Regions from separate parts of the Reinekea sp. genome, predicted to be linked through region 4. Evidence: predicted binding sites of a transcription regulator. Region 4 holds the regulator's gene; each other region holds the start of a gene.
The links. Region 4 encodes sigma-54, which starts transcription at its own class of promoters, with help from an activator protein. Its sites were predicted from a motif close to TGGCACNNNNNTTGCTNT; they were not measured.

Region 1 (7,413 bases), on a different contig from region 4:
CAGAAGTTCGGTATGGAAGATCGTTTTTCCTATATTTCGACCGGCGGTGGTGCCTTTTTGGAGTTCGTCGAGGGTAAGACCTTGCCGGCCGTCGCCATCTTGGAAGAACGCGCCAAGTCTTGATATGCTAAACTTCGGCCTGAGCGTCGGGGCAACATTTTTTTACCGCGGCCAGTCAGCTTTTCCCATTGACGGGCATGGCCGCCAAAATATGACTAAAGGTGAAAGGAAACTTCATGACTAAGATTCTAGATGTAGTAAAACCAGGCGTTGTCGCCGGTGACGATATGCAAAAAATATTCGCCATCGCTAAGGCTGAAAAATTTGCCTTGCCGGCCGTGAATGTAGTGAATACGGATTCGATCAACGCCGTATTAGAAGCCGCAGCGAAAGTACAATCGCCGGTTATCATTCAGTTCTCCAATGGCGGCGCTGGTTTTATGGCCGGTAAGGGCTTGAAGCTGGCCGGGCAAGAGGCCGCCATTCTCGGTGCGGTCGCCGGCGCGAAATATGTCCACGCGGTCGCGGAAAGCTATGGCGTGCCAGTGATTCTGCACACCGATCACGCGGCGAAGAAATTACTGCCGTGGATCGACGGCCTGCTCGATGCCGGTGAGCAACATTTTGCCGAAACGGGCAAGCCCCTCTTCTCATCCCATATGCTGGATCTGTCTGAAGAGCCAATCGAAGAAAACTTGGCCATCTGCGCACAGTACTTAACGCGTATGGACAAGATGGGCATGACCATTGAAATTGAACTGGGCATCACCGGCGGTGAAGAAGATGGCGTCGACAACAGTGATGTTGATCAGGACGACCTGTACACCAAGCCGGAAGAAGTCGCCCATGCTTATGAGGTGCTCAGCGCGGTGTCCCATCGTTTCACCATCGCGGCATCCTTTGGTAACGTTCACGGTGTCTACAAGCCTGGTAATGTAAAACTGCGACCGGGCATTCTAGCCGCCTCACAGACCTACTGTGGTGAGAAATTCGGCCTGGCTGAAAATGGCCTGACCTTCGTTTTTCACGGCGGTTCTGGTTCGTCACCCGCGGAAATTAAAGAGTCAATCGGTTACGGCGTGGTCAAGATGAACATCGATACCGATACCCAATGGGCGACTTGGAACGGTGTACGTGAATATTACCAAAGCAATGAAGGCTTCTTGCAAGGCCAGATCGGTAACCCAACGGGTCCTGATGCGCCAAACAAAAAATACTACGATCCTCGAGCCTGGTTGCGCGCCGCGCAAGTTAGCTTGGTGGGCCGTTTGGAACAGGCCTTCACCGAACTGAATGCGCTCAACCGCAACTAGTTCATAGCGAAAGCCATGAGCCGAGTCTTGACTCGGCTTTTTTATGTCTGCTCATCTAGATCCACCTAGATGGCACCACGTTTTACTCGACCGCTGTCCCGCCCGCATGGGCCTCTGCTGTTGCTTTTTATAGTCCCATGCTAAGGTGCGCAGCTTACCTATACTCGGTTCGCGCCATGCTAAAACTGTTGCGTAAAATCCTTATTCTATCCTGTCTTACGGTGATCAGCCTGTATGCCTTAGCCTATTGGGGCATGGGTTACACTCCCCTCTATCTCTATAACGCCCCGTCCGTAGCGACGGGCATCGGCGCCAAGTTGGCCTGCTCGGCACGGTTCGTGAGCGGCTATGATGCGCGTACCAGTGCCGCCGATATTCGCGTCTATGCGCCGATCTTAGCGCTACTGGATTACCAATATGATGATGCTCTGCAGCGTGTCTCGGCGACGCTGCTCGGTGTGAAGTCGCGCAGTGCCAGTTACCAACCCGGCATTGGTTGCGCGATCGATTACCCCGGCGTGACCACGCGCCAAGCACTGCGTTGGCCAGTGATGCGGGCGGCGCAGGCCGCTTGGCCGAAAGGCAACGCCGTGGTCAGCTTAGACCCGGGGATTCAGGCGCGACTCGATAAGCTGTTGGCGAGCGATAATGCCGCCGGTCTCGATACTCGAGCGCTACTCGTGGCCTATCGGGGCCGGGTGGTGGCCGAGTCCTATAGCGCGGGTGTCGATCAACACACGCCGCTGCTGGGCTGGTCGATGACCAAGAGCGTCAATGCGCTGGTGCTCGGTCATCTGGTGATGGTCGGTAAGGTTAATGTTGCTGAAACCGATCTGTTTCCAAGTTGGCATAAGGATATTCGGGCCGATATCAGTATTCGCGATCTGTTGCAGATGACCGATGGACTGGATTATCAGGAAGATTACGATCCGGGTGATACGGCAGTGCGGATGATGTTTCAGGAACCCGATGCGGCCGACTATATGCTCAAACGGCCGCAACTTCGGGCCCCGGGGCGGCACTTTAACTATTCTTCGGGCTCGGCCAATCTGCTGAGCCGGATTATTCAGGACCGCATCGGCGGCGATGAGCAGGCCGATCTGAACTATCTGGTGGACGAGTTCTTGCGCCCACTGGGTCTGACCAGCGCCGTCTTCGAGATGGACGCCTCCGGTCAACTAATGGGCAGCTCCTATCTTTATGCGACCGCACGCGATTGGGCCAAGGTCGGCCAATTGATGTTAAACGGGGGCGAGATTAATGGCATCCGGCTGGTCAGCGAGCAATGGGTCGTCGACTCGCTACAACCCAACGACTCCGACAATGAACAGGCGTACGGTTACCAATGGTGGCTGAACAGCGGCGATAGCCAATTGCGTTGGCCAGACTTGCCCGCCAATAGCTTCGCAGCGAGAGGAAATCGAGAGCAGCGGGTGATGGTCTTGCCAGATGCCGACCTGGTCCTTGTTCGACTTGGCTGGTCCGAAGGTGATTATCCTGATAATGAAAATTTCAAGCAGATACTCGACTGGTTTAACTGACCCAATGTGCCCTCAGATGAGGGCTTTTTCCACCATTGGCCAGACTATTGAGTATTCACAGCGAGGGCGGAATAGAGTTTAGGATTTCCAGGGCGGTATTTAGGCGCTCAAGTGGCGTGCGCTGTTCGAGAATAAACTGCATCGCGTCGCCATCCATCTGCAAAACGCTAAAGAGTTCGAAACTAAAAGCCTCGACCGATTTTTGCTGCCACGTTGCAGACGCCAGTTCGCCGGACAGCTCGGGCATATGCGCCGTGAGCGCGATCAGGCGGTGCAGCACCTTGTCTTGCAGTTGACGAGCGGCGCTGAGGTTCTCATCAGTCATCGGTAAATCGGGATACTCTTCACATTCATAGATCATAAAGGGAAGACTCTGTTTGGCTTCCAGTAGGCGATAACGTTGTTGAATATTCACCTGGATCATCAGTCGACCGTCGTCTAGCGTTTCATCGAGCTGACAGGGGCCTGCCGCAACAATGGTCACCGGTTTGTAGGTTGCCTGGTTCGATTGCAGGACCATCAGCCTATCCTGATCGGGTTTTGACGGGCGCAAGAGCTTCTCGACATGGCAGACCGCCAGCGGCGTTTGGCTATCCAGGCAGAACTGAATCATATCGCGATAGCGGGGTTCAAAGACGTGCAGCGGATAGCGGGTACCTGGAAAGGTGACGCAATTGGGAATTGGGAAGAGGGCAATCTCGGTCATAGTGCATCCGTATTGACGAGTTTTCGCATGGTACCACACAGTGGCGCTAAAGCGCGCCTTGCAACCCTGTGCCATAGTCCAGCGCAGCGCCGATTTAAGGCCAACCACGCCGCCCCATTTGCGGGCACGGTGTCGAACTAATCATTCAGAGCGTCGGCCTCTTGATCATAAACTGCCGATGCTAGAGCGAACCAAACTGGAAGCTGATAAAGAAGCCCGGGCTGGACAGGTCGTTTGCGCCGAGGCCAATGATGCCTGGATCGCTGGTCTGGCGAAACGAAGCGCCGAGGCCAATGGCCATAAAGTCGGTGACATTGACACTGACCTGGGTCGTCAGCTCGCTGACCAAAAAGGTACCGTCGGAATTGGCACCGTCCAGATTCACCATCGTCACCCCGCCAGCACCCAACAGCAACTGAGTGTCGACATGCGCCAAGGCTTCTGGGTTATAGGTGTAGCCGAGTATTAGGCCGCCGTAACTCATCTCCAATCGTTCATCGATGTCCCAATCCAATTCGTTTGCCAGGCTATAGATGCCCCCGCCGAGCGCAATGGAATGCCTGCCGGTGGTGAAGGTGGCGCCGCCGGATGCGCCTATCTCAAAGGTCTGTTCATTTTGAATTTGGCCGGATTTAAACATCGGTCCGCCATAGCCGCCCACTCGGGCGTTGTCCAAATCGATCAGCGTGTCCTTAGCCGATGCGCTCGTGGTGAGCGCGCTGCTGGCCAGCCATACTATCAGCGCAAGCCATTTAATTGTCGGATGTGCCATGCCAAAACGTCCTGTGTATAAATGAGTCTAAAACTCTAGCCACCTAAGGTGAACTCGAGCTGAATGGTTTAATGGTTATTGGATATCATAGCCTGCAGTAATGGCCGGCGTCGCTGCCTATGCCTGTGGCGATGGTCACGACTTCGCCGATAATTTGTGGTGGCTGTTCATAGCGCTCAATCCGCTTTTTGGGTGATGGTATCCAAGGCCGACTCCAGTTGTGCGAGCTGCTTTTCGAGATCATCGATCTTGCGCCGGGTCTTTTCGAGAATCAATTGTTGAGTATCAAATTCTTCGCGACTGACGACATCCAATTTCGCCAGCTGGCTGTGTACCAAGCTGCGCACATTGTGGCGGATTTCTTGGCTGGTTTGCTTGCCGTGCGCAAAGAGGTCATTGATCTGGTCACTGATTAAATCGAGCACGGCGTCGGGAGTTTTCACGGTTTAAACCTCGTTTAGTTATCAAAAAAGGGCGTGGTCCAAAAGTGGGCCATTCTAGTTCTTATCATCGCACCAATCAGGTGCGGTGAGCTATTTTGGTGCGCGATGAAAAGCTGTTAATTTCACAAACTAACCTAAGTTGTTGATTTTTATGTATTTTAAATGTTGGCACAACCTTCGCATTGTAAAGGATATAACTGCACACAGCATCACAAACCCTGCTGGGGTTTGCTTGCTAGGTGCCCATAGCGGCGAGCACCGAGGCCACAATTTAAACCTTGGGACTGCCAAAACGAAATGCTCGACCAGGCCGTCTCTGTTATAGAACACAAAACTATAGCAGAGACAGCTTAACGACGCATTGGATCGAACTACGTGGAGCGAAAGCCATGAAATTAGTGTCCGCCATTATCAAGCCCTTCAAACTGGACGATGTCCGTGAAGCGCTATCAGAAATAGGTGTCCAGGGTATTACCGTGACCGAAGTCAAGGGCTTTGGTCGTCAGAAAGGCCATACCGAATTGTATCGGGGTGCTGAATATGTAGTCGACTTCTTGCCCAAGGTAAAGGTCGACGTTGCCATCGGTGACGACCTGGTTGAGCAGGCTATTGAAGCCATCAGCAAGGCCGCCAATACCGGCAAGATCGGCGACGGCAAAATATTTGTCCTGCCCCTAGAGCAAGCTATTCGCATTCGTACCGGTGAGACCGGTAACGAAGCCATTTAATTCAACGGACCTAGACCGGAGAGCAATATGACAGAAGTATTCGAACTACAATATGCCTTGGACACCTTTTATTTCTTGGTGTGTGGCGCCCTAGTGATGTGGATGGCGGCCGGCTTTTCCATGTTAGAAGCGGGCCTGGTGCGCGGTAAAAACACCACTGAAATCCTCACCAAAAACATCGCCCTATATGCCATCGCCTGTGTCATGTACATGGTCTGCGGCTATGCGATTATGTACCCAGAGTTGGGTTCAACCTTTTTGGTCGGCATTGGCGGCAACGGCGTTGAAGGCGGTGACACCTATGCACCGTCCGCTGACTTCTTTTTCCAGGTGGTCTTTGTTGCTACGGCCATGTCAATCGTCTCCGGTGCCGTCGCTGAGCGCATGAAGCTCTGGGCATTCTTGGCCTTTGCCGTTGCCATGACCGCATTCATTTATCCAATGGAAGGCCGTTGGACTTGGGGCGGCGAATCCGTCTTCGGTATGTACAGTCTTAGCATGGTCGACTTTGCCGGTTCGGGCATCGTCCATATGGCTGGTGCTGCCGCCGCCTTGGCGGGTGTTCTCTTACTCGGCGCGCGTAAAGGCAAGTACGGTAAGAACGGTGAAATCAACGCTATTCCCGGTGCCAACCTACCGATGGCGACCCTGGGTACCTTCATCCTCTGGATGGGTTGGTTCGGTTTTAACGGTGGTTCAGTGCTGCAGACGTCTACGGTTGATACAGCCAACGCGGTTGCTGTTGTATTTCTGAATACCAATGCGGCGGCTGCCGGTGGTGCGATTGCCGCCATGGTGTTAGCGCGCATCCTGTTTAAGAAAGCAGACCTTACCATGATCCTCAACGGTGCCTTAGCCGGCCTGGTGACTATCACGGCCGGTCCTGATACACCCACACCACTGCTGGCGACCCTGTTCGGTGCCCTGGGCGGTATTGTCGTGGTGTTTAGTATCTTGGCCTTCGACAAGATTAAGATCGACGATCCAGTCGGTGCCATCTCTGTGCACGGTGTCTGTGGTTTGCTCGGTCTAGTATTGGTACCGATCACCAATGCTGATGCGACTCTAATGGGTCAGTTGGGCGGCGCAGCCACCATCTTTGTCTGGGTCTTCGGCGCTTCGTTGATCGTTTGGGCCATCTTGAAAGCCGCTATGGGCATTCGAGTGACCGAAGAAGAAGAATACGATGGCGTTGATGTCTCCGAATGTGGCCTAGAAGCCTACCCGGAATTCACCAAGGGCTAAGTACTATTAATTAATGACCAACGTCGGTGGGTTCAGTCCGCTGTATCAAAAAGGGCACCTTAGGTGCCCTTTTTTTGTGTCCGGCCCGGACAACAGTTGACCCCGCTGTAATCCCCTGCGACCCTAGAACTTAGGCGCCGCGTCGGCCAACCCGAAACGCGACTTCAGTCGTATGGACTAATGTCGCATTGTTAAAATTCTGTTAGTTTTCACAATAGGACTATCATAGCCACCATAGAATAATAAAAGGGGACAGCATGAATTCCGATCTTTTTCCGGTACCGGTATCCGCGCTCAGCACAACCAAGGTCACTAATGAGCAGTACCTTGAGATGTATCAGCAATCCGTCGACGACAATGAGGGCTTTTGGCGTGAGCAGGGCAAGCGACTCCACTGGTCAACGCCCTATACGGACGTAAAGGATGTTAGCTTCGATAAGACCAACCATCGCATCCGCTGGTATGGTGATGGTGAACTCAATGTTGCCTATAACTGTATCGATCGACACCTAGCCACTCGCGGCGAGCAAACGGCGATCATCTTCGAAGGCGATGAGCCCGGTGATGATGCCCATATCAGTTATAACGAGTTACACGCCAACGTCAGCCGAATGGCCAATGTCCTGAAGTCGTTGGGCGGTAAAAAAGGTGACCGGATCACCATC
Region 2 (7,413 bases), on a different contig from region 4:
TCCGCCTTGGGCAGCGCCGGACCAGGCGATAGGATGGGGGGACTGTGAAAAACAATAAAATGGGAAAGTATGACTGAGCTCAATACCCGTTCCAGTTTTGCCGTTCAACCTGAAAGAGTATTGGGGCCGGACCAGCCAAGTCAGCACCGGGTGCGCTACCGTTCAAACCCACTGGTGGTAACCGACTCGACCCGCATCTACCACGATAAACACCCGCTATCGGTCACCCAGCTATCGGCCAACCTGATCCGGGTCTGTCTGGGCGAACCATTGATCACCAGCGTGGCCGTTTTGCCCGCCAGCCGCGCCGTTCACCCTGCAGATCTGCCCAATCAAATCGAATGGTCCTGGTTGCCGGACGAGCAGTGGCAAATTGCCGTGCATCGACACGGTCAGGGGCTGGCAACGTCCCGGGGTCTCTACGCCGACAGCGCCGAGGGTCTGCACCTGTACTTGACACTGCCAGATGCCTGGCCAGTCTATGGCCTGGGTGAAAAGACCGGTGATTTGAATAAGCAGGGTAGGGCATGGACTTTTTGGAATTCAGATGTCTTCTTGCCGCACACCGCCGCGACCGATGAGCTCTATCAGTCCATTCCCTTTATGACGGTGTCGACCGATCAGGGGTGGATGGGCATTTTTCTCGACAATCCCGGCCGCAGCCGCTTCGATCTGAGTTTGACCGATGAGGTCTGTATCAGCGTTGACCGCGGTGCGCTGGATCTCTATGTATTTACCGGCGAGACCCTGGGTGAGCTAATCGATCTCTATACCCGGTTGACCGGTCGTCCGTTTTTGCCACCAAAATGGGCCTTAGGTTACCAGCAGTCGCGCCACAGTTACCAAAGTGCTCAAGAGGTCCGGGCGATAGCCGAGGGTTTCCGGCACCATGACCTGCCCCTGGACGCGCTGTACCTGGATATACTGTGTATGGACGGCTACCGGGTCTTCAGCTTCGACCCAACGACCTTTGCGCAAACGCCGGAGCTGGTCGATGACCTATTGGCCGACGGAGTGCGCGTTATTCCAATCATCGACCCCGGGATCAAGCGCGATCCGCACTACCGAGTTTATCAGCAAGGCATGTTGGCCGACTATTTTGTTCAATCCGCCCAGGGCGAGGTTTGGCAAGGTCAGGTTTGGCCCGGCGAAACGGTTTGGCCCGATTTTTTTCAGCCAAGGGTGCAACAGTGGTGGCAGGGTCTGCATCGCTACTATACCGATATGGGTATTCAGGGCTTTTGGAACGATATGAACGAGCCGGCGGTGTTCAATGAGCGCATGACGCTGGACGCCGATGCGCGCCATCATATCGATGGGGCGGTAGTCGAGCACGAAGCCGTGCACAACGCCTATGGCCTGCTGATGTGCGAAGCCACGGCGAGCGCGATAGTGGAGCAGTGCGCGCAGCGACCCTTTGTCCTAACTCGGGCCGGATACGCCGGTATCCAGCGCAGTGCGGCGGTCTGGACCGGCGATAATCGATCCTCTTGGGAGCATTTGCGCCTAAGTGTGCCGATGTTGCTCAATATGGGCTTGTCCGGCGTCGTCTTTACCGGCGTCGATATCGGTGGCTTTATGGACGACAGTCGGCCGGAGCTCTTTACCCGCTGGATGCAGCTGGGCTGTTTCTACCCGCTGATGCGCAATCACTGTGCCATTGGTCAGGTTCGACAAGAGCCTTGGTCTTTCGCCGAGCCATGGACCACTAGAGTGCGGCACGCAATGCACCGTCGTTATAAGTTACTACCCTATCTCTACCAACTGTTTCGCGATGCCCACGAAACCGGCCAGCCCATTTTACGGCCGATGTTTTGGCTGGAACAGCAGCTCGAGCAGACCGAAAATATGAGCGATCAGTTTATGTTCGGGGACGCCCTGCTGGTTGCGCCGATATTGGTCGCCGGTGGCGTCGCCCGCTCGGTCTGGTTACCCAAGGGCCTGTGGTACAGCCTGGTCGGTGACTGCAGCCTGGTCGGTGGGCAGTTTGTCCTCGCGCAGACGGATCTTGATGACATTCCGATCTACCTCAAGGCGGGTGCCATATTGCCGTTGGCGCCTTATCGGAGCTCAACAGCGCGTGCCCAAAAGGAATTGCGCATCTTGATTGTTGACGGGGCAGAGCACGGCCGGATGCTGTTTCGCGATGACGATGGCCTGACCGCCAATCCAGCAGAGAACCGTTATGCTCGCTTGTCCATAGGGTATCACAAGAGTGCAGCACAGGTTGAATGTCACCTGTCACTCGATCGATCTTACTATAAGCCAGAATGGCAACTGATCACTCTCGGAGTCCCCCACGCCTGGAAGGACCGACCGATTCTGCTCAATGGCGAACCCGTTACGGGCCGTTCCAATGTCGACGGGGTTCGCTGCCGGCTCCACTATATCCGGCCTTCAGCCTGGCTTTAAGCGGTCCTTGCGCGCCCAGTTAGGCCGTGCAAGGTGGCCATTTTTTTGCCCCTTCGGCCACCGAGAGCCGCCGGAGAAAGGCGTCAGGGCGGGTCACGCTATTATTTGTCAAATGGATCACATTTTGGCGCGATTTTTGCGTTATAAGCAGTACTTTATAGAATCTGACAGAAAATTGACCCATGGCACTCTTAGATAATTTTCGCACCGCCGGCACCAACTTCCGCAATGTCGACGGTGCAGCGGTACTCAAGAATACCGGCCAAGGTGCCAAGGTTGCTGGGCAGCGATTGCTTGGGGTGCCGATTCTATTGTTAGTCTTGCTCGGCCTTATGACCCTGCCGGTACCGACCTTACTCTTGGATATTTTCTTCACCTTCAACATCGCTCTCTCGATAGTGGTCTTGTTGGTCACTATCTACGTTTTACGGCCACTCGATTTCGCGGTGTTTCCAACCATTATCCTTGTTGCGACCCTGATGCGATTGTCGCTCAACGTCGCCTCCACGCGAGTCGTGCTGATGTACGGTCATGAAGGAGGTGATGCTGCGGGTAAGGTGATTGAGTCCTTTGGTGAAGTGCTGATCGGTGGCAACTACGCCGTCGGCCTGGTGGTCTTTGCAATTTTAATGATCATCAACTTCGTCGTTGTCACCAAGGGTGCCGGTCGAGTCTCTGAAGTTAGTGCCCGGTTTACCTTGGATGCCATGCCCGGCAAGCAGATGGCGATTGACGCTGACCTGAATGCCGGCCTGATCGACGCGGAGGCGGCCAAGATTCGCCGTTCGGACGTGGCGCAAGAGGCCGATTTTTACGGGTCGATGGACGGCGCGTCAAAATTCGTGCGCGGCGATGCGGTCGCTGGCATCTTGATTTTGGTGATCAATATTATCGGTGGCCTGATTATTGGGATCGTGCAGCACGACTTGGTGTTTGCCGATGCGGTGCAAAAGTATGCCTTGCTGACCATTGGTGATGGCCTGGTTGCCCAGATACCGTCCCTGTTGCTCTCGGTAGCCGCGGCGATCATGGTGACACGCAACAGCAGCAGTGAAGAGATGGGCGATCAGATCGTCAATCAGATGTTTTCCACCCCGCGGGCCCTGGGTATTACCAGCTTTGTGCTCTTCGTAATGGGCATTTTGCCGGGCATGCCACATTTTGTCTTCCTAATGTTGGCGGCCCTATGCGGCCTGGGTGCGTTGTGGATCAGTCTCAAGGAGAAGGCGCTTCTAGGTGAGCCGATGTTGCCGATGAAAGCCGGCCGGACGGCCAATCAGCCCAAAGCATTGGGCGATGCCCGCGCCAGCGGTGGCTTGCCGCCGGTTCTGGAGCCTAGCAATGAAACCAAGGAGCTGAGCTGGGACGATGTCCAGCCGGTTGATGTCATTGGTTTGGAAGTCGGCTATCGCCTGATTCCGTTGGTCGATCGATCCCAAGGCGGTGAGCTGTTGGGTCGCATTAAGGGTATTCGGAAAAAATTATCGCAAGACCTGGGCTTTCTGGTGCCGTCGATCCACATTCGGGACAACTTAGACCTGATGCCCAATGCCTACCAATTGACGCTGATGGGCGTCGCGGTGACGGACGGTGAAGTCTATACCGATCGTGAGTTAGCGATTAACCCTGGCCAGGTATTTGGTCCTCTGGAAGGCATTAAGACCATCGATCCAGCCTTCGGCCTGGAAGCGGTTTGGATTGATCTGCGGGAAAAAGATAAGGCGCAAACCCTCGGTTATACCGTAGTCGACGCCAGTACCGTGGTCGCGACCCACGTCAACCATCTGTTGGCGCAGCACTCTTACGAGCTGCTCGGGCACGAAGAAGTGCAGCAGATGCTCGATTTATTGGCGAAACACTCGCCAAAATTGGCGGAAGAGCTGGTGCCCAACTCGGTCTCGCTGAGCCAATTGCTGAAAATATTGCAAAACCTATTGATTGAGAGCGTGCCCATCCGCGACATGCGCAGTATTGCCGAATCGATCACCAACTTGCAGCCTAGGTCACAGGACATCAACGTCTTGACCAATGCGGCGCGCATGGGTCTGGCCCGAATGATCGTCCAAAGTCTGGTCGGCAGCGAAAAAGAAATCCCAGTTATCACATTAGATCGAGCATTGGAGCAATTGTTGCATAAGACTATTCAACAGGCCGGTGCTGATGGAAATCTTGACAGTATTGCCTTGGAGCCTGGTATGGCCGAGCGCCTGCAATCGTCGCTCAGTGATACGGTGAAGAATCTCGATAAGGAAGGTAAACCGGCGGTGCTCTTAGTCGCGGCTTCTTTAAGAATGTTATTGGCGCGTTTTGTCCGCCATGCGGTACCTAATTTAAAAGTCCTGAGTTTCCAAGAAATTCCAGACAACAAACACATTACCATTGTAGCGACCGTCGGTGGTCAATGAGGATTAGCTGATGAAGATTAAACGATTTACCGCTGCCAATATGCAGTCCGGGTTGAAAGCGATCAGTGAAGTCCTCGGGCCTGAAGCGGTAATCCTGTCCAGTCGCAAGCTCAGCAATGGCTTGGAGATAGTCGCGGGTGTCGATGAATACGAGTTTGCGCTTTACCAAGAGACCCTACCCGAGGTTCAGGATGCCCCCGCTGCCGTTACCGCTCGCCCGATAGCGCCTGCGGCACTGCCGCCCGCGGCCAGTCTAAATAAAACCGATCCGCTTAACCCGCAGGCGATGAAAGATCTTTTTGCCTCAATGGCGGGTAAGAATCAGCAGGCCTTCAGCCAGGTCAAGAACCAGCCCCAAACGGAAGTTGCCCATCGCCGAGTAAACCTGGCCGAGCGGCCGATGGCCCGCTCCACGCGTGCATCCGAACCAGCTGTCGAGCCGGCTAGAGCAGGCTGGGCCGCACAAGCCACGCCCGCAGCCCCCGCCGCGGCAGCAGCAGCAGACTTTAAGGTGTTGCGGCGCGAAATAGACGGCCTGCGTGAACTGCTACAAGAACAGACCGAACAGCTGCATACGCCTTTGACCGCCACGTCAGTGCAATATGAGCGCCTAGAAGGGCGTCTGAAGTCGCTCGGTTTTGGCGATGTCTTAGCGGCCAAGCTGTTGCAGAGCTTCGATCGCGAAGACCTCTTAGAGCAGAACTGGCGCAAAATAGTTGCCCGGTTAACATCGGCCTTAGACAGCCCGCTCTACGAGCCGCTTGCCGAGGGTGGGCTGTTCGCCTTAACGGGGCCAACGGGGGCGGGTAAAACCACCACCATAGCCAAGCTGGCCGCTCATTGTGTTAAGGATTATGGTGCCGATTCAGTCGCGGTGGTCTCATTGGATTGGTTTCAGGTCGGCGGACAAGAAATTTTGCGTTCAGTCAGCAATATTTTGGGCGTTGAGTTCCATGCCATGACCGAAGACGACTCTTTGTCGAGCGTGCTGAGTAGCTTGGCGTCGAAGCGTACCGTGTTGATTGACACCAGTGGCAGCGCGGAAGCGCTGGTCCATTGGAACAAATTGATGCGCAGCGAAGCCATGGCGCCGCATATTCAAACGGTACTCGTCTTACCGGCCACCATGCAACCGGCGTCGGTCACCCGCTTTGTCGGCCAGCTGCCGGCACTGGTTTTTAATGCCGTGATCCTATCTAAGCTGGATGAATCGGACAGTTTTGGCGGGATCTTAGAGCCCGTCTTGAAACATCGCTGGCCCATCTGGTATATCACCACCGGCCAGAATATTCCGCAGGATATCGAACCTGGAGATGCGCAAAAATTAACCAAGCGATTGGTGCAGAGCTTAAAGCCAGAGCGCCAAAAATTAGCGACGGCCAGTTAGAACAGCGCGACCAGCGCCACACCGGAGGGTTCTGTTTAGACCCACCGATGTCGCAATAGAATTTCGCCGGCAGATCAGCAAACATCAAGAAGTGATCTTTACTGCCGGGAATTGAGGTAATAGGTAATGAAAAGTTTAAATCCAATACAGGTAATTGCGGTCACCGGCGGTAAAGGCGGTGTCGGAAAGAGCAATGTATCGGTCAATCTTGCCATTGGATTGGCCGAGCTTGGCAAGCGAGTTGTCCTGTTAGATGCCGACCTAGGGCTTGCCAACCTGGACGTATTGCTGGGGCTGTCGGTTAACCGAAACCTCGGCGATGTTTTGTCCGGCCAAGCCAGCCTGTTGGATATTATGGTTGAAGGCCCGGCCGGTATTAAAATCATACCGGCCTCTTCGGGCTCGCAGCATATGACCAACTTAGGTGAGGTTGAACACGCGGGTATTATCACGGCCTTTAGCGACTTGGGCGAGTATATGGACGTGTTGATCGTCGACACTGCAGCGGGTATCTCTAAAACCGTGACCAGCTTTGTGCGCGCCGCTCACGAGGCGCTTATCGTGGTGACCGATGAGCCCACGTCAGTGACCGATTGCTACGCGTTGATCAAAGTACTTAATCGCGATTGTCGCATGAACCGCTTTCGTATCGCGGCCAATATGGTTCGGACCCCAAAAGAAGGTCAAATGCTGTTTAACAAGCTGGCCAAGGTAACCGATCGGTTCTTGGACGTCTCGTTGCAATACAGCGGCGCCATTCCCATGGATGAAGCGGTACGCAAGTCGGTGCAGCGCCAAAAAGCTGTATTGGAGGCCTATCCGCGCTCTAAAGCGTCGGTGGCGTATCGTGACCTAGCGCAAAAAGTGATCGCCTGGCCTTTACCCAGCTCGCCGAAAGGCAACTTGGAGTTCTTTGTAGAACGCTTAATTCAAGGTGTCGGGGCAGCCTGACATGTCGGTGCAGAACTATACTATGTATGACACGCAACGCAGTATCGATTACGAGCAGTTAGTAGAACAGTATGGGGTGCTGGTTAAACGCATCGCCCATCATTTATTAGCGCGACTACCAGACAGTGTTCAGTTGGACGATTTAGTTCAATCGGGCATGATTGGCTTATTTGAGGCGGCGAATAATTACGATGCGGGCAAAGGGGCTAGTTTTGAGACCTATGCTGGGATTCGAATTCGCGGTTCCATGCTCGATGA
Region 3 (7,413 bases), on a different contig from region 4:
TGGCCGACGGCTCGTCGTTGGAAACCCTGCGCCATATGGTCGCGTCCAACTTGGGGCTGACCATCTTGCCGCGCTCCGCGACCGGCTCGCACCTCTATAAGGACGATTTGGTGCAGGTGCGGCCCTTTTCTGGCAAGAGCCCAACGCGCACCGTGGCCCTGGCTTGGCGCACCAGCTTTCCGCGCCCGTCGGCCATCGAGGCACTGGAAACGGCGATTCGTCAATGCAAGACACACTAACCCTAGACCACCCGGTAGAGCGCCTTAAGGGTGCCGGACCCAAGCTGGCGGAAAAACTCCAGCTGCTCGGCGTGGTCAGCATCGCCGATCTGCTCTTTCATCTGCCCTACAAGTATCAGGACCGCACGCGCCTGATGCCAATCGCCAGTTTGCGTCTGGGCATGGCGGTGGTGATTGAGGGCGAAATCAAGGCCGCTCAGGTGATCTTTGGCAAGCGACGCGCACTGCTGTGTCGTATTCAGGACGGCAGCGGTCTGCTGACCGTGCGCTTGTTTCATTTTTCCCATGCCCAGCAGGCCAGCCTGAAGAGTGGTCATCGCATTCGCTGTTATGGCGAGGTGCGGCTCGGGCCGACCGGACTGGAAATGATACATCCAGAATACCTGGCTCGAGCCGACGGCCAATTTCCACCCCTAGACAACCGCCTAACACCGCTCTATCCGGCCTCGGAAGGGCTCAATCAGACTCGCTTGCGCAGCCTGATCGACCAGGCGCTTGCGGTCTTAGCGCGCCAGGGTGGCTTGGCCGAGTGGATCCCACCAGACTGGCTCACGCCCTGGGATTTACCCTCCCTGACCGAGGCCGTGCAGACCTTGCACCATCCCGATTCGGCGAGCAGCACCCGGGCCCTATTGGCCGGTGAACACCCTGCCCAGCAGCGCCTAGCGTTAGAAGAATTGCTCGCGCACCATCTGCGCCTGATGGCGCTGCGCCAAATGACCCAGGCGCGCGGCGCACACCCCATTCCCGCGTCGACCCGATTGGCACCACAGCTGCTGGCCGCCCTGCCCTTTGCCCTGACCGGCGCGCAACATCGAGTCTGTCAGGAGATCGGCCTAGATTTGGCCAAGCCCATGCCGATGCTGCGCCTGGTCCAGGGTGATGTCGGCTCGGGTAAAACCCTGGTCGCGGTGATGGCCGCCTTACAGGTGATCGAGTCGGGCATGCAGGTTGCCCTCATGGCACCGACTGAACTGCTCGCCGAGCAGCATTATCAAAACATGAGTCTGTGGTGTGGCGATCTGGGCGTGCAGGTTGAGTTGTTGCTCGGTAAAACCGGCAAGAAAGCGCGTGATGGGCTGCTCGATCGGCTCGAGGTGGGCACCACCGACCTGCTGATCGGCACCCATGCCCTGTTTCAGAAGGGGGTCGACTACCATAATCTCGGCCTGGTGATCATCGACGAGCAACATCGCTTTGGCGTGCAGCAGCGCTTGGCGCTCAAAGAGAAGGCCGTTAATGGCTCGCCCCACCAGCTGACCATGACGGCAACGCCAATTCCGCGCACCCTGGCGATGACCGCCTTTGCCGATATGGATATCTCGGTGATCGACGAACTGCCGCCCGGGCGCACGCCGGTGACCACCACCCTGATCAGTCAAGATCGGCGCGACGCGGTGATTCGCCGCGTCAATGTCGCCTGTGAGGCGGGCAAACAGATCTATTGGGTTTGCACCCTGATCGAAGAGTCAGAAGAGCTGCAGGCCGAAGCCGCCGAAGCGAGCGCGAACCGACTCACCGAAGCCTTACCGCAGCGCCGCATTGGTCTGATCCATGGCAAGTTAAAGTCACCGGAAAAATCCCGCCTGATGGCCGAGTTTAAAGCCGGGGCGCTCGATATATTGGTGGCCACCACGGTGATTGAGGTCGGCGTTGATGTGCCCAATGCCAGCGTGATGATCATTGAAAATCCGGAACGGCTCGGGCTCGCCCAGTTGCACCAGTTGCGCGGCCGAGTAGGCCGAGGTACCGCCGAGAGTTTTTGCCTGCTAATGTTTGGCCAACCGCTCTCAGAGCAGGGCAAGCAGCGTTTAGAGGTGATGCGCAATACCAGTGACGGTTTTGTCATCGCCGAAGAAGACCTCAAGTTGCGCGGCCCGGGCGAAGTATTGGGCACTCGCCAGACCGGTGCGATCGGCTTTCGCGTCGCCGATATGGCGCGCGATCAGCACCTGTTAGCGCTTATTCCCGAGCTGGCCGAACGCTTAAGCGCCGAATACCCCAGCCATTGTCAGCCGATAGTCGCGCGCTGGCTCAGTGAAACCGACCGCTATGCCCAGGTGTGATCGACCCAATGGCTAAAAAACGGCCTATCAGCCTGCCATTATTCAAAGCTCCGCTATACTGCTGTGGATCTGCCGAATAATTAGCCAAATAGGAAGGTACCCGTGATCAGTCATGCGGATGCGAATATCCCCATTAGCGTGCGTCAACACCTAAGTCAACAGAGCATTGTCCATGCTTTAGGTACGACGCAGGCCTCCCCAGAGCAGGTCGAGGTGTGCCTACTGTCCGACGCCAAGGGCATCGTTCAGGTCTTCACCTCATCCCATGCTGTGGTCGAGCTGGATAAGGTGCGCGCCGTTACCGGGCGAGACTTGACCCCGCTGTCGATCAATCAGGTGCGCGCGCTCAAACTGCGCCTAGAAGTGGATACCTTGCCGGCCTTCGATGACCTGATTCCGGCCGACACCCTGATCGACTCTGGGCTTTACCGGTGTGAACAAATTTTTGTCCACAGCGGCAATGCCCAATTCCGGATTGCCTTGAAAAACGGCGCCGCCATGAAGCGCAAAGACAGCACCGCGATTGCCGACGTCGCCACGGCCTTGCCGCTCGGGCAGGTCGACTATCAGCTCGGCTTGTTTGATGACGATCCCACGCTAATACATTCTGCCCTGACCCAGTTTACCGCGCTGCGCATTCGCCAACGCTTGGCCGAGACACTCGAAGTGCCGCCCTTGCCCGACACGGCACAGGCCATTATCCGCCTGCGCGTCGATCCCTATTCCAATATTGAGAAGCTCAGTCGTATAGTCGAACGCGATCCAAGCTTGGCGGCGCAGGTCGTGAGCTGGGCCAGTTCCTCCTATTATGCCGCCCCGGGTTCGGTAAAGTCGGTCCAGGATGCCATCGTCCGGGTACTCGGCTTTGACCTGGTGATGAACCTGGCCTTGGGCCTGTCGCTGGGTAAAACACTGACTTTACCGACCGACCCAGACCAGGGTGCCAACGCCTACTGGCACCGGGCGATCTATGTCGCCGCCTGTGTCGGCGCCTTAGTCGGGGCCATACCGCGAGAATTTCGCCCGGGTTTTGGCCTCTGTTATTTGGCTGGCCTGTTGCACAACTTTGGTTACCTGCTTATGGCCCACGCATTCAAACCCCATTTTGAGGCGACACATCTGATGATTGCGCTCAATCGTCACCTTGAACATCAGCATATTGAAAAACATATCTTGGGGATCACGCGCGAACAGATGGCCTCCGGTCTGATGGGCAGTTGGAGTATGCCCAGCGAAGTCACCTTAGGTATCCGTTACCAGGGTGACCCGCACTACTTGGGCGCCCACTGTGACCAGGCGCAACTGATCTACCTGGCTCAGCACCTGTTACAAGAGTACGGTTTACTGCCGCCGCGCCATCATTTGTTTGACGCTAGCGTCTATGAACGCCTGCATATCAACACGGATTCAATCGAAGCATTGATGACCCAGCTGCAACAGAGCCAGCCTGAGCTCGATCTTATGGCCAGCGCCCTTGCGACGGGTCGCTAACCCAAGATCGTGACTTTGGCTTGGTTGTCTGTGGTGCGCAGGGTTTAAGCACTCAATGTCATGCAGTGATTCATTTTAAGGCCCCATGCCCCTGTGGCGACCGATTCCGCCCCGTTGCAGTGCATCGACCCTTTCCCACGAGTTGCATTAAAATCAAAGACCTAACCTACAGCCCCAAAAATAGGGCTTTTTGTACAGTTGGCACAACAATCGCTTAGAGAAGATGCAGTCAGACAATGCAGACCCAAAATATTCCGGGGTCCAGAGGACCAAACGACCAATGAGGGTCCAACTGAACCCGATACGTAATACCGCAGTACCTATTTTTGCAGACTATTTGCAATGGCGCATACCCTCAACGGGTATGCGTTTTTTTTTGCGCCAACAAAAGCAATGGAGACGGACATGTCCTTAGTATTCAGCAAGCAAGCCAAGTCACTCGGTACCATCTTGGGGCTCGTTATCGCCAGCCATTGGCCGGCCATGGCCAGTGCCGACGTCGGGTGGCCGGAACAAGAAGAGCTCAAGTTTGGCTTTATTAAATTGACCGATATGGCACCGTTGGCGGTTGCCTATGAAAAGGGTTTTTTTGAGGATGAAGGCCTATACGTTACCCTCGAAGCGCAGGCAAACTGGAAAGTTCTGCTCGATCGAGTAATCACCGGTGAACTGGATGGCGCGCACATGTTGGCCGGCCAACCATTAGCCGCCACCATTGGCTATGGCACCAAGGCCGACATCATCACGCCCTTCTCGATGGATCTGAATGGCAATGGCATCACTGTTTCCAACAGCGTTTGGGCGCAGATGAAGAAAAACATACCCCACCAGGACGGCAAGCCGGTTCACCCGATTAAGGCCGATACACTTAAGCCGATCATCGCGTCCTATGCTGACGAGGGAAAGGCCTTCAAGATGGGCATGGTCTTTCCGGTCTCGACCCACAACTATGAACTGAGATATTGGTTGGCCTCCGGCGGCATTCACCCGGGCTACTATGCCCCCCACAAGGGCGATACCAGCGGGCAAATCAAGGCTGAGGTGTTACTCAGCGTCACCCCGCCGCCGCAAATGCCCGCGACCATGGAGGCCGGCACGATCGATGGTTACTGCGTGGGCGAGCCCTGGAACCAACAGGCCGTGTTCAAAGGCATCGGGGTTCCGGTGATCACCGATTACGAGATCTGGAAAAACAACCCAGAGAAGGTTTTCGGCATTACCAAGGCCTTTGCCGAAGAGAATCCCAACACCACCACTCGCCTGGTTAAGGCCCTGATACGGGCCGCCGAATGGCTCGATGCCAATAACAATGCGAATCGTCCAGAAGCCGTGCGCATACTCGCCAAGCCCGACTATGTCGGCGCCGACTATGACGTCATTGCCAACTCCATGACCGGAACATTCGAGTACGAGAAAGGCGACAAACGTGATGTACCGGACTTCAATGTGTTCTTCCGTTACAACGCCACCTATCCCTACTATTCCGACGCGATCTGGTATTTGACCCAAATGCGCCGCTGGGGACAGATTTCCGAACCCAAGAGCGATGACTGGTATAAAGAGATTGCCGCCCAGGTTTACCGCCCAGACCTGTATCGCCTAGCCGCTCAAGCCTTGATTGATGAAGGCGTGATCGCTGCCGATGCGTTCCCTGCCTTTGCGACGGAGACCGGTTTCAAACCCGTTCAAGACGGCTTTATCGATGGCATCAGCTATAACGGTCTACTGCCCAATGACTATCTCAACAAATTCAGTATTGGCCTTAAAGACGAGATTTTATAGGGCTGAGCTCTGAGGGTCGGTGTTCGCACGTTGCCCAACCAAGCTCTACTGTTTATTGCCCGGCCCTCGGCCGGGCAGTGTTACTCTTCCATGAGGTCGATAAGCATGACCAGTCAAGCCCAGCCCAATCCTGTCGGGCGGTCTAAAATACCGCTGCCCAGTCTGAACCTATCCTCAGCATTGGCCCTGATCCTCCCCGCCATGGGGATTAGCCTGTTTCTGTTACTCTGGAGCGCTGCGGCACCGCGTATCGATACGTCCTTGGGTGCCTTTCCGGGCCCCGGGCAAGTACTCGACCAGGCTCAGACCCTGCTAGCAGAACACCAACAGGAACGCGCCAAGGAAGTCGGCTTTTACCAACGCCAAACTGAACGCAATGCCGACCGTTTGGCCACCGATCCGAATTACGACGCAAAAATTCGGCCCTATACCGGCAAACCCACCTTCGTCGATCAAATTGGCACCAGCTTGATTACGGTGATTGCCGGCTTTTTGCTGGCCAGCGCGATCGCCATTCCGTTGGGTATCTTTATGGGCCTGTCGGAACGGCTTAACCAAACCCTGAATCCGATCGTACAGATTTTAAAACCGGTTTCTCCCTTAGCCTGGTTACCCTTGGTGACCATGGTGGTCAGCGCCGTCTATGTCTCGGACGATCCCTATTTTCAAAAATCCTTTATTACCTCATTAATTACCGTCAGCCTATGTTCGCTCTGGCCAACCTTGCTCAATACCACGGTCGGCGTGGCCAATATCGATCAGGACCTGATGAATGTCAGCAAGGTCCTACGCCTCTCTACCCTGACACATATTCGTAAGATCGTCCTACCGGCCTCGATTCCGATGGTGTTTACCGGCTTACGGCTGTCGATGGGCACAGCCTGGATGGTCTTGATAGCGGCCGAGATGCTGGCGCAAAACCCAGGTTTGGGTAAGTTTGTCTGGGATGAATTTCAGAATGGCAGCTCCAACTCCTTGGCGCGCATTATTGTCGCCGTGCTCACCATCGGCTTCGTCGGCTATTGCCTCGATCGGATCATGCTATTCATTCAGCAGCGAGTGAATTGGGATAAGAACACCCAGGTGCGCTAACCGGGTAACCCGTTTTAATCTCCTGTCTTGCGGCCCTGTTTTGTAAACAAGTTTTTGTGACCGAGTAAGACGCAAACAGGGTTTCAGTTTTTTAGATCAAGCGTCGCTCGCAGCTGGGCACGCACAGAGGAATGTCGTTATGTCTAAACCCCATTTGGAATTATCGGCCGTCGGTATTGAGTTTGCCACGCCGACGGGCAGCTTTCGCGCCCTGGACAACGTGAATTTAAAAATCAACCAGGGCGAATTTATTTCCCTGATCGGCCATTCCGGCTGCGGTAAGTCGACCGTGCTCAATATCGTCGCCGGGCTCTATCAGGCCAGTGAGGGCGGCGCCCTACTCGACGGCCGAGAGGTCAATGAGCCAGGCCCGGAACGCGCTGTGGTGTTCCAAAATCACAGCCTACTGCCCTGGCTAACGGCCTATGAAAATGTCGAACTGGCAGTCAATCAGGTCTTTACCCGGACCATGTCCAAGCCGGAGAAGCGAGAGTGGATTGAACACAATCTGGCCTTGGTGCACATGAGCCATGCCATACACAAGCGTCCCAGCGAACTGTCTGGCGGCATGAAGCAACGGGTCGGCATCGCTCGCGCCCTGTCGATGCAACCGCAGGTCCTGCTGATGGATGAGCCCTTTGGCGCCTTGGACGCTCTGACTCGAGCCCATCTACAAGATTCCTTGATGGAGATCCAAGCGCAACTGGGCAATACGGTGATTATGATCACCCACGATGTTGACG
Region 4 (7,413 bases):
CAGTAAACGCTCACCCATGGCCTGCAGTCGGTGGCTATCGCGTTTCATTTCAGACTTACTGACCCATTCAATATCGTCGTGGGTATCGTCAAATTCGTTCATGTACTTACATGCCTTATAGTAAAAAAAGTGTTGCTAAGCCTAAAAATGTCAAAAAACCGAAAACATCGGTCAATGTCGTCAAGATCACGCTGCCGGACAAAGCCGGGTCTATGTTGGCGGCCTTAAGAAAAAAAGGCAGCACGGTACCAGAGAGCACAGCAATGCAAATATTGACCAAAATTGCCGCAGCGATGACCAAGGACAATGATACTTGATGATACCAGAAGAAGGTGATGACGCCGATAACAATAGCCCACAGACTGCCATTAATGAGGCCAACGCCCAATTCCCGCAGGACCAGCCAGGTTAAATTGGATTGGCCAATGTGGCCGGTGGCCATGCCTCGGATCATTAGCGTTAGGGTTTGGCTGCCGGCGATACCGCCCATGCTGGCGACAACAGGGCTCAATACTGCCAAGGCCACTATTTGTGCAATTGAGGCTTCAAATTGACTCATTACTAGGGCGGCAATAAAGGCCGTCGCCATATTAATACCCAGCCAGACGGCCCGGTCTTGGCTGCTCTTTACAATGGGGGAATAGGTGTCATTTTCTTCATCGAGGCCGGCCATGCTCATCATATTGTGCGCCGCACTATCGCTAATTACATCGACCACGTCATCGATGGTAATACGACCAATGACGATGCCGTCGTCGTTTATGACCGGGGCTGACACCAAATCTTGACGCTCAAATAGACGTGCGACCTGTTCCTCATCTTCGCCGGCTCGGATGCCCTTGATATCGGTGTTCATGATATCTGAGACCAGGCTAGACGGTTTGGCGGTGAGTAGAACCGTTAGCGCGAGTGAGCCTTGGTAATGGAACTGACGATTGGTCACCCAGAGGCGATCCAAGGCGTCTGGAAGCGATATTTTGCGTAAATAACGCAACACCGCTGCGACCGTTACATCGCCACGAACGGTCACCATATCGGTGGTCATCAAACCGCCGGCGGTGTCCTCTGGGTAGGCCAATAGCCCTTCAACTTGCGAGCGCTCCTCCGGTGCTAAGAGCTGGAGAACTCGACTGGACCGGCCTTCGGGCATTTGTTGCAGCAGATCCGCGAGGTCATCGTTATCGATGTCGTGCGTGGTTTCAACGATTTCCTCGGCTGACATGCGGGCCAGGAATGACTGCTGAATGTCCTCATTCAGGTGTGTTAGCACCTCGCCTTGCAACGCTTCGGCGACAAAATCCCACAGGGTCAGGCGATGTTTATGAGGGGTGGTCTCCAAAAGGTGCGCGATATCACCAACCGCTATATCTGCGTTGATTAAAATCGACACTAGGTCCAGGTCGGCCTTTTCCAGTGCCGCACCCAATTGTTGTTTGTGTGAATTTAATTGTCCGTCGGTTAGGCTGGCAGGCATAAGGTATCTCTGTGATCAGGCGGGGTTCGTGAGTTATTCGCCCTCGTCGAAAAAGTTATTTATCAGGGTCTCGATCGCTGTCCAGGCTAAGACCTCATCGCTGCCATCTATTTCAAAGGTCAGGGCAGTGCCCTTGGATGCCGCGAGCATCATAACGGCCATAATGCTTTTCGCATCGGCTTGTCGTCCGTCCTTATAGACCGACACCATGCTACCAAATTGGGATGCCGCCCCGACCAGTTTGGCGGCCGCGCGCGCATGCAATCCGAGTTTGTTAATGATGACAATCTCTTCTCTAATCACGCTGTATCCTGCCCCATGTCTCGGTGTCTGATTTGTGTGGTCGGGTATTTTTCTTTGAAGGCCGTCGTGAGCTCCTCAGCCAGATATACCGAGCGATGTTGGCCACCGGTGCAACCAATGGCCACGGTTAGGTAACTGCGTTGGTTGCGTTCGTGTTCCGGTAACCAGCGCTCCATAAAGCGCCGGATATCCTCAAACATGTCCGCCACTGCCGGTTCTCGGCGTAAGAACTCTTGAATAGGGCGATCAACACCGGTAAACATGCGCAAGCTCTTATCCCAGTATGGATTAGGCAGGCAGCGCACATCGAACACCATATCCGCATCTCTGGGTAAGCCATGTTTAAAACCAAAGCTCAGAAACTGCAACGCCAAACCGGTTGGTCGGTTGATTAGTCGGTCGCGGATCTGCACGCGCAGTTGCTGTACCGACAGGGTGCTGGTATCCAGCTTGAAGTCTGCCCCATCGGCGATGGGCGCTAAAGACAGCGTTTCTTGGGCAATCGCTTCGGCCAGCGAGTGGGCGTTGTCGGTTAATGGATGCTTACGCCGGGTCGCAGAAAAACGCTGTAACAGGATGGCTTCATCGGCATCGAGGTACAGTAGCTCTGGTTGAATTTTTGCACTGAGACTGCCTAAAATTTCGGGTAGGTCACGCAGACCCTCGGTGGAGACTCGGACGTCAATGCACACTGCTATCTGTTTATGAGGTGCGGACTCAGTCATCCATCTGACCAGTTCAGGCAATAAAGCTGGGGGTAAATTGTCGATGCAGTTAAAGCCGGCATCTTCAAGTGTATTTAAGACAGTCGACTTACCGGAACCGGAACGGCCACTAATCACTATTAGTCGGATTTTTTCAGAAGACATAGCCATTCTCAGTTTATTGCTTATTTGGGGCTCCTACAAATTGCTCATATAGGGCCATCGCGCTAGGACATTGGCGAATCAAAGCTAAAGACTTAGGGTCATTAACCTTTTCAACCACCATCGCCAGCAGCTGTAAATGTTCATCGGTAGCATCAATAGGGACCACCAGGGCAAAAACGAGATCCACTGGCTTGGCATCTATCGCTTGGAAATCAATAGGATTGGTCAATAAAACCAATGCCGCCGTGGGCTTGTCTAAGCCAACAAGGCGGCAATGGGGTATTGCAACGCCTGAACCTATACCGGTACTGCCCAACCGTTCACGAGCGATCAGTTGGTCAAACAACTCAACATCCGATACCCCAGTAAGCGTCTTGGACAGGCGCTCAGCAAGGGTTTGCAGTACCTTTTTTTTGCTCGCACCGAAGTCATCAACAAAGGTGCGTTCGGGGCGCAATACTTGGTCCAGAGGAATCATGCTTTCGTTATGACCCGTGGCTGCGTGAGACAGTTTTTTCTTTGTGCTTGATCAATTGACGGTCCAGTTTGTCATTCATTAGATCAATGGCGGCGTATAAATCGTCATGTTCGGCGTCTGCATGGAGTTGGGCGCCCTTGATGTTCAGCGAGCCTTCTGCTTTTTGTCTCTCCTTTTCGATACTGAGGGTGACCTGCACGTTGCCGATTTGGTCAAAATGTCGTTGGAGCTTTTCAAGCTTAGTTGAAACGTAGCTCTGGAGGGCTTCTGTTACCTCAACGTGATGGCCGCTGATATGAACTTGCATAGGCTGCTCCTCTTGCAGTTTTTACCTTTCCAGCCAGAGTGGGCTGGTACACAGGCGGTGGTCGAAAATGAGGCCACCGTCCACCGACAAACAGATGCCGGTAATCGTGAAACCGTTATGTAACTCATATTCTAACTATTGCGCTTCATTGCCAAAACTGCAAGGGACTTTTTAAAAAATTTAGGCTCTAAATCAAACTCTTACGTTCATTTGACGGTGGAATGTTCAATGACTCTCGGTACTTGGCGATGGTTCGTCGGGCGACCTGTATGCCCTGTTCACCGAGTAAATCGGCAATTTTAGAGTCACTCAGCGGTTTACGAGTATTTTCCGCGAGCACTAACTTTTTGATCAGTGCGCGAATCGCGGTGCTGGAACAGGCGCCACCGGTATCGGTGCTGACATGGCTACTGAAAAAGTACTTTAATTCGTATATACCACGGGGGGTGTGCATGTATTTTTGTGTGGTGACACGCGAAATGGTCGACTCGTGCATACCCACCACCTCTGCGATATCGTGCAGAACCAGCGGTTTCATTGCCTCATCGCCATAGTCCAAGAAGCCACGTTGGTGCTCAACGATGGTGGTGGCGACCTTGAGCAGCGTTTCATTTCGACTCTGCAGGCTCTTAATAAACCACTTAGCCTCTTGCAAGTGGTCCTTTAGGTAGGTGTTATCCGATGAATTGTCGGCCCGCTTGACCATCGAGGCGTAAGAGGAGTTGACCCGCAGTTTCGGCGCTATATCGGGGTTCAGTTCAACAAACCAACGATTGTTTTTGATGTCTTTGGTGACAATAACATCTGGTACTACGTACTCGGATTTGCCCGAGGCAATGCTATTGCCGGGCCGGGGATTGAGTGTTTGTATGAGTAGGAAGACTTCGCGCAGCTCGTTTTCCTTGATCCGCGCCTTGCGCATTATTTGCGCAAAGTCTTTGATGCCCAACAGCTCGATATGATTTTCGACGATGCGTATCGCCAGCGCTAAATAGGGTGTGTCCGTGGCGAGCTGCTTGAGTTGGATCGCTAGGCAGTCAGCTAGGTTGACCGCACAGACTCCCGGTGGGTCAAACTGTTGCAAACGGTGTAATACCGCATGGAATTCGTCTTCATCGAGCGGATCATCATCGGACGAGATGGCCACCATCAGACCTTCAAATATATCGGCTACGGGGCTCGACAAATAGCCTTCATCATCGACACTTTCCAAAATGGTTTCAGCAATGACCCGATCCTTATCGGTCATCGGGGTCAGGTTCAGCTGCCAGTAGAGGTGATCTTGTAGTGAGTCGGTCGTGCCATAGATGTTTTCGAGATTATAATCATCATCGCCGGACGGCAGCCCATGGCTAGTGGGTTGATGGGTGTAGATGTCGTCCCATGAGCTGTCTACTGCCAGCTCATCCGGAATGGTTTCCTGAACGGTCAGTTCTCGAGTGGAGTCATCGGTCTCAGTCTTAGCAACCTGACGGTCGTCATTATTGGGTGGCTCCTGAGTGTTGGCGTGTTCTGGAGCATCGGCATCGTCCTCCTTGACCTCGAGCATGGGGTTGGTGTCCAACGCCTGCTGAATTTCCTGCTGTAAGTCGAGCGTGGACAGTTGCAATAACTTAATCGCCTGCTGCAACTGCGGGGTCATCGTCAGTTGCTGGCTCATTTTAAGTTGTAAGGATGTCTTCATACTTGCTCAATACCCACCAAATGTGCTCCAACGCTAAAAATATCAAGGCCACCGCTTCGAATGTTATAAACGGAACTGATCACCTAAATATACCTCACGGACAGTTTGATTGCTGAGAACTTCTTCAGCGGAACCTTCCGCAATGATGTGACCATTGCCGACAATATAGGCCTTTTCACAAATATCGAGGGTTTCCCGAACATTGTGATCTGTAATTAAAACGGCAATGCCGCGTTTTTGTAGATGATAGATGATCGCCTTGATATCACCGACCGAAATAGGGTCGACACCAGCAAAGGGCTCATCCAGCAAGATCACCTTAGGTTCCATCGCTAAGGCCCGGGCTATTTCCACCCGCCGCCGCTCGCCGCCGGATAGCGCCATGCCCAAACTGGTGCGGATGTGGGTGACATTGAACTCGGCCAATAAGGACTCAAGCCGTTCATTCTGCTGTTGCTTGGAGAGGTCTTTTCGGGTTTGCAGGACGGCGAGGATGTTATCGGCAACCGACAGCTTACGAAAAATAGAGGCCTCTTGGGGCAGATAGCCAATGCCTTGGCGCGCCCGGGCGTGCATCGGCATATGGGTCACCGAAACACCGTTGATCGTCACATCGCCATGATCGGCGGCAATTAGACCGACGATCATATAGAAACAGGTGGTTTTACCGGCCCCGTTCGGACCCAGTAGCCCAACGATCTGGGCCTCTTCGACGGCGATGCTAACATCTCGAACAACTGGACGTTTTTTGTAGCTTTTGGCCAGATGGGTTGCTTCCAGTAAGGCCATTAATTCACGGCCTCAGGCTGAATGAGCAACTCTGCTTGCTTGCCGCCTGGCTGTCCGGTGATGGCGCGCTCGGACTCTATGGTCATAACCCCGGTGTCGGTCAAATAAATAATGCGCTCGCCCTCGGCTTTGTTGCCGACCTGAGTAACCTGTGCCTGACCCAGAGTGATAATCTTATTCTCGTTGGGGAAAAATTCGACCCGCAGGCCTTGTACTTGGACCATTTCACCGTCGGCCACAGGCTGGTCGAAGAGCCGCACCGGCTTGCCTTCGGCGAGTAAATAGGAAAGCTGATCGGACACTGGATCCGTTTCAATGGTGACCTTGTCAGCATAGATAATCAAAGCCCCCTGGGTGATAACCACCTGGCCAATTAAGACCGTCTTACCGCTATTGGCATCCATGGTGTTGGTATCGGCCTTGCCGGTAATGGGCTTGTTGCGATCTTCCGGCGTCGCTAGCGCCAAGCTTGCCGCGCAAAGACTGACTAACATCAGTAAGGCGGTTTTTTTACGACGGTTCATAAACAAAATTAACCTCCGATAGTAAGTTGATCACCGGTTCGGGTGCATCTAGTTGGACCGCCATGCCGACCGCATCAACGGTTTGTCTGCCCTTAACGATGGTTACCGCTAAGTCGGTGCTGATTAGCTGGCCCTGGTCGGAAACCCTCATAAACTCGCTCCCGACTCGAGTCGCAGGCGTACCGTTGAGTTGAGTTGCCACAACGTTGTGGCGGAATTCCATGTCGTCATTGGCCATAACCAGGGCCTGGTCGGCTCTGATATGCCACGTCTTTTGACCAGCATCGGTCAGGATCACCACCGGTTGACTCAACAGGCTCTGACCGCTGCTGTTGTACACCGACACGGTATCCGCGTCGACGGTCATAACCTTAGAACCCAGTTTATCGTAGCGCGTTAGGGCCATCCCGGTTACGTATATATCCGGTGAATCCGCCGGCAGCGATATCTGGTTTGTGACCTCAGCCGTCATCCGCTCATCACTGGACATAAGCAAGATTAGTAGTAGAGCAGCCAAACCTATCAGCACCATAAGCAGTAGCTTGCGATACATCATTAGGCCACGCCGGCTCTCAATATGTCGTGCATATGAATCACGCCGGCGACGATATTCTTATGGGTCACAACCAGCGAGGTAATCTTGTGCTCCTCCATCATATAAAGGGCTTGGGCGGCCAGCTGGTCAGCATCGATTGAGTGTGGTTTAGGGTGCATTACGGTCGAGATGGACGTCGCCGAAAAGTCTATTTTTTGATCAATTACCCGGCGTAAATCGCCATCGGTGAAGATGCCCAGCAACCGCCCGTCTTGCTGCACGGTGACCATGCCGAGGCTTTTCTGTGTCATCACCATTAGGGCTTCTGAAACGGAGGCGTCCGGATTAATGATCGGGATCTCATCACCATCGTGCATGATGGTTTCCACCTTGAGCAGTAATTTCCGGCCTAGGCTTCCGCCAGGGTGGGAAAAGGCAAAGTCTTCGGCG

Region 1: glnK (P-II family nitrogen regulator) is a predicted target of sigma-54. The motif match lies at 4,942-4,959, and genes of this name have one in related genera.
Region 2: flhA (flagellar biosynthesis protein FlhA) is a predicted target of sigma-54. The motif match lies at 2,538-2,555, and genes of this name have one in related genera.
Region 3: AC4FIC_RS01995 (CmpA/NrtA family ABC transporter substrate-binding protein) is a predicted target of sigma-54. The motif match lies at 3,996-4,013, and genes of this name have one in related genera.

The regions. Positions count from the first base shown of each region.
Region 1 is NZ_CEYAVF010000007.1:19,980-27,392, reverse strand. It holds gene AC4FIC_RS04745 (phosphoglycerate kinase) at 1-123, shown strand, start outside; gene fbaA (class II fructose-bisphosphate aldolase) at 237-1,313, shown strand; gene AC4FIC_RS04735 (serine hydrolase domain-containing protein) at 1,490-2,854, shown strand; gene AC4FIC_RS04730 (LON peptidase substrate-binding domain-containing protein) at 2,910-3,560, opposite strand; gene AC4FIC_RS04725 (hypothetical protein) at 3,742-4,332, opposite strand; gene AC4FIC_RS04720 (accessory factor UbiK family protein) at 4,509-4,775, opposite strand; gene glnK (P-II family nitrogen regulator) at 5,165-5,503, shown strand; gene AC4FIC_RS04710 (ammonium transporter) at 5,531-6,748, shown strand; gene acs (acetate--CoA ligase) at 7,006-7,413, shown strand, end outside.
Region 2 is NZ_CEYAVF010000025.1:620-8,032, reverse strand. It holds gene AC4FIC_RS10725 (glycoside hydrolase family 31 protein) at 70-2,412, shown strand; gene flhA (flagellar biosynthesis protein FlhA) at 2,595-4,817, shown strand; gene flhF (flagellar biosynthesis GTPase FlhF) at 4,828-6,204, shown strand; gene AC4FIC_RS10710 (MinD/ParA family protein) at 6,331-7,155, shown strand; gene AC4FIC_RS10705 (RNA polymerase sigma factor FliA) at 7,178-7,413, shown strand, end outside.
Region 3 is NZ_CEYAVF010000003.1:8,955-16,367, reverse strand. It holds gene AC4FIC_RS02010 (hydrogen peroxide-inducible genes activator) at 1-239, shown strand, start outside; gene recG (ATP-dependent DNA helicase RecG) at 224-2,305, shown strand; gene AC4FIC_RS02000 (HDOD domain-containing protein) at 2,408-3,796, shown strand; gene AC4FIC_RS01995 (CmpA/NrtA family ABC transporter substrate-binding protein) at 4,280-5,578, shown strand; gene AC4FIC_RS01990 (ABC transporter permease) at 5,684-6,670, shown strand; partial or broken gene AC4FIC_RS01985 (ABC transporter ATP-binding protein) at 6,810-7,413, shown strand, end outside.
Region 4 is NZ_CEYAVF010000022.1:15,411-22,823, reverse strand. It holds gene yjgA (ribosome biogenesis factor YjgA) at 1-102, opposite strand, end outside; gene mgtE (magnesium transporter) at 116-1,474, opposite strand; gene AC4FIC_RS10005 (HPr family phosphocarrier protein) at 1,508-1,777, opposite strand; gene rapZ (RNase adapter RapZ) at 1,774-2,646, opposite strand; gene AC4FIC_RS09995 (PTS sugar transporter subunit IIA) at 2,660-3,124, opposite strand; gene hpf (ribosome hibernation-promoting factor, HPF/YfiA family) at 3,132-3,431, opposite strand; gene AC4FIC_RS09985 (RNA polymerase factor sigma-54) at 3,619-5,115, opposite strand; gene lptB (LPS export ABC transporter ATP-binding protein) at 5,179-5,904, opposite strand; gene lptA (lipopolysaccharide transport periplasmic protein LptA) at 5,904-6,428, opposite strand; gene lptC (LPS export ABC transporter periplasmic protein LptC) at 6,415-6,984, opposite strand; gene AC4FIC_RS09965 (KpsF/GutQ family sugar-phosphate isomerase) at 6,984-7,413, opposite strand, start outside.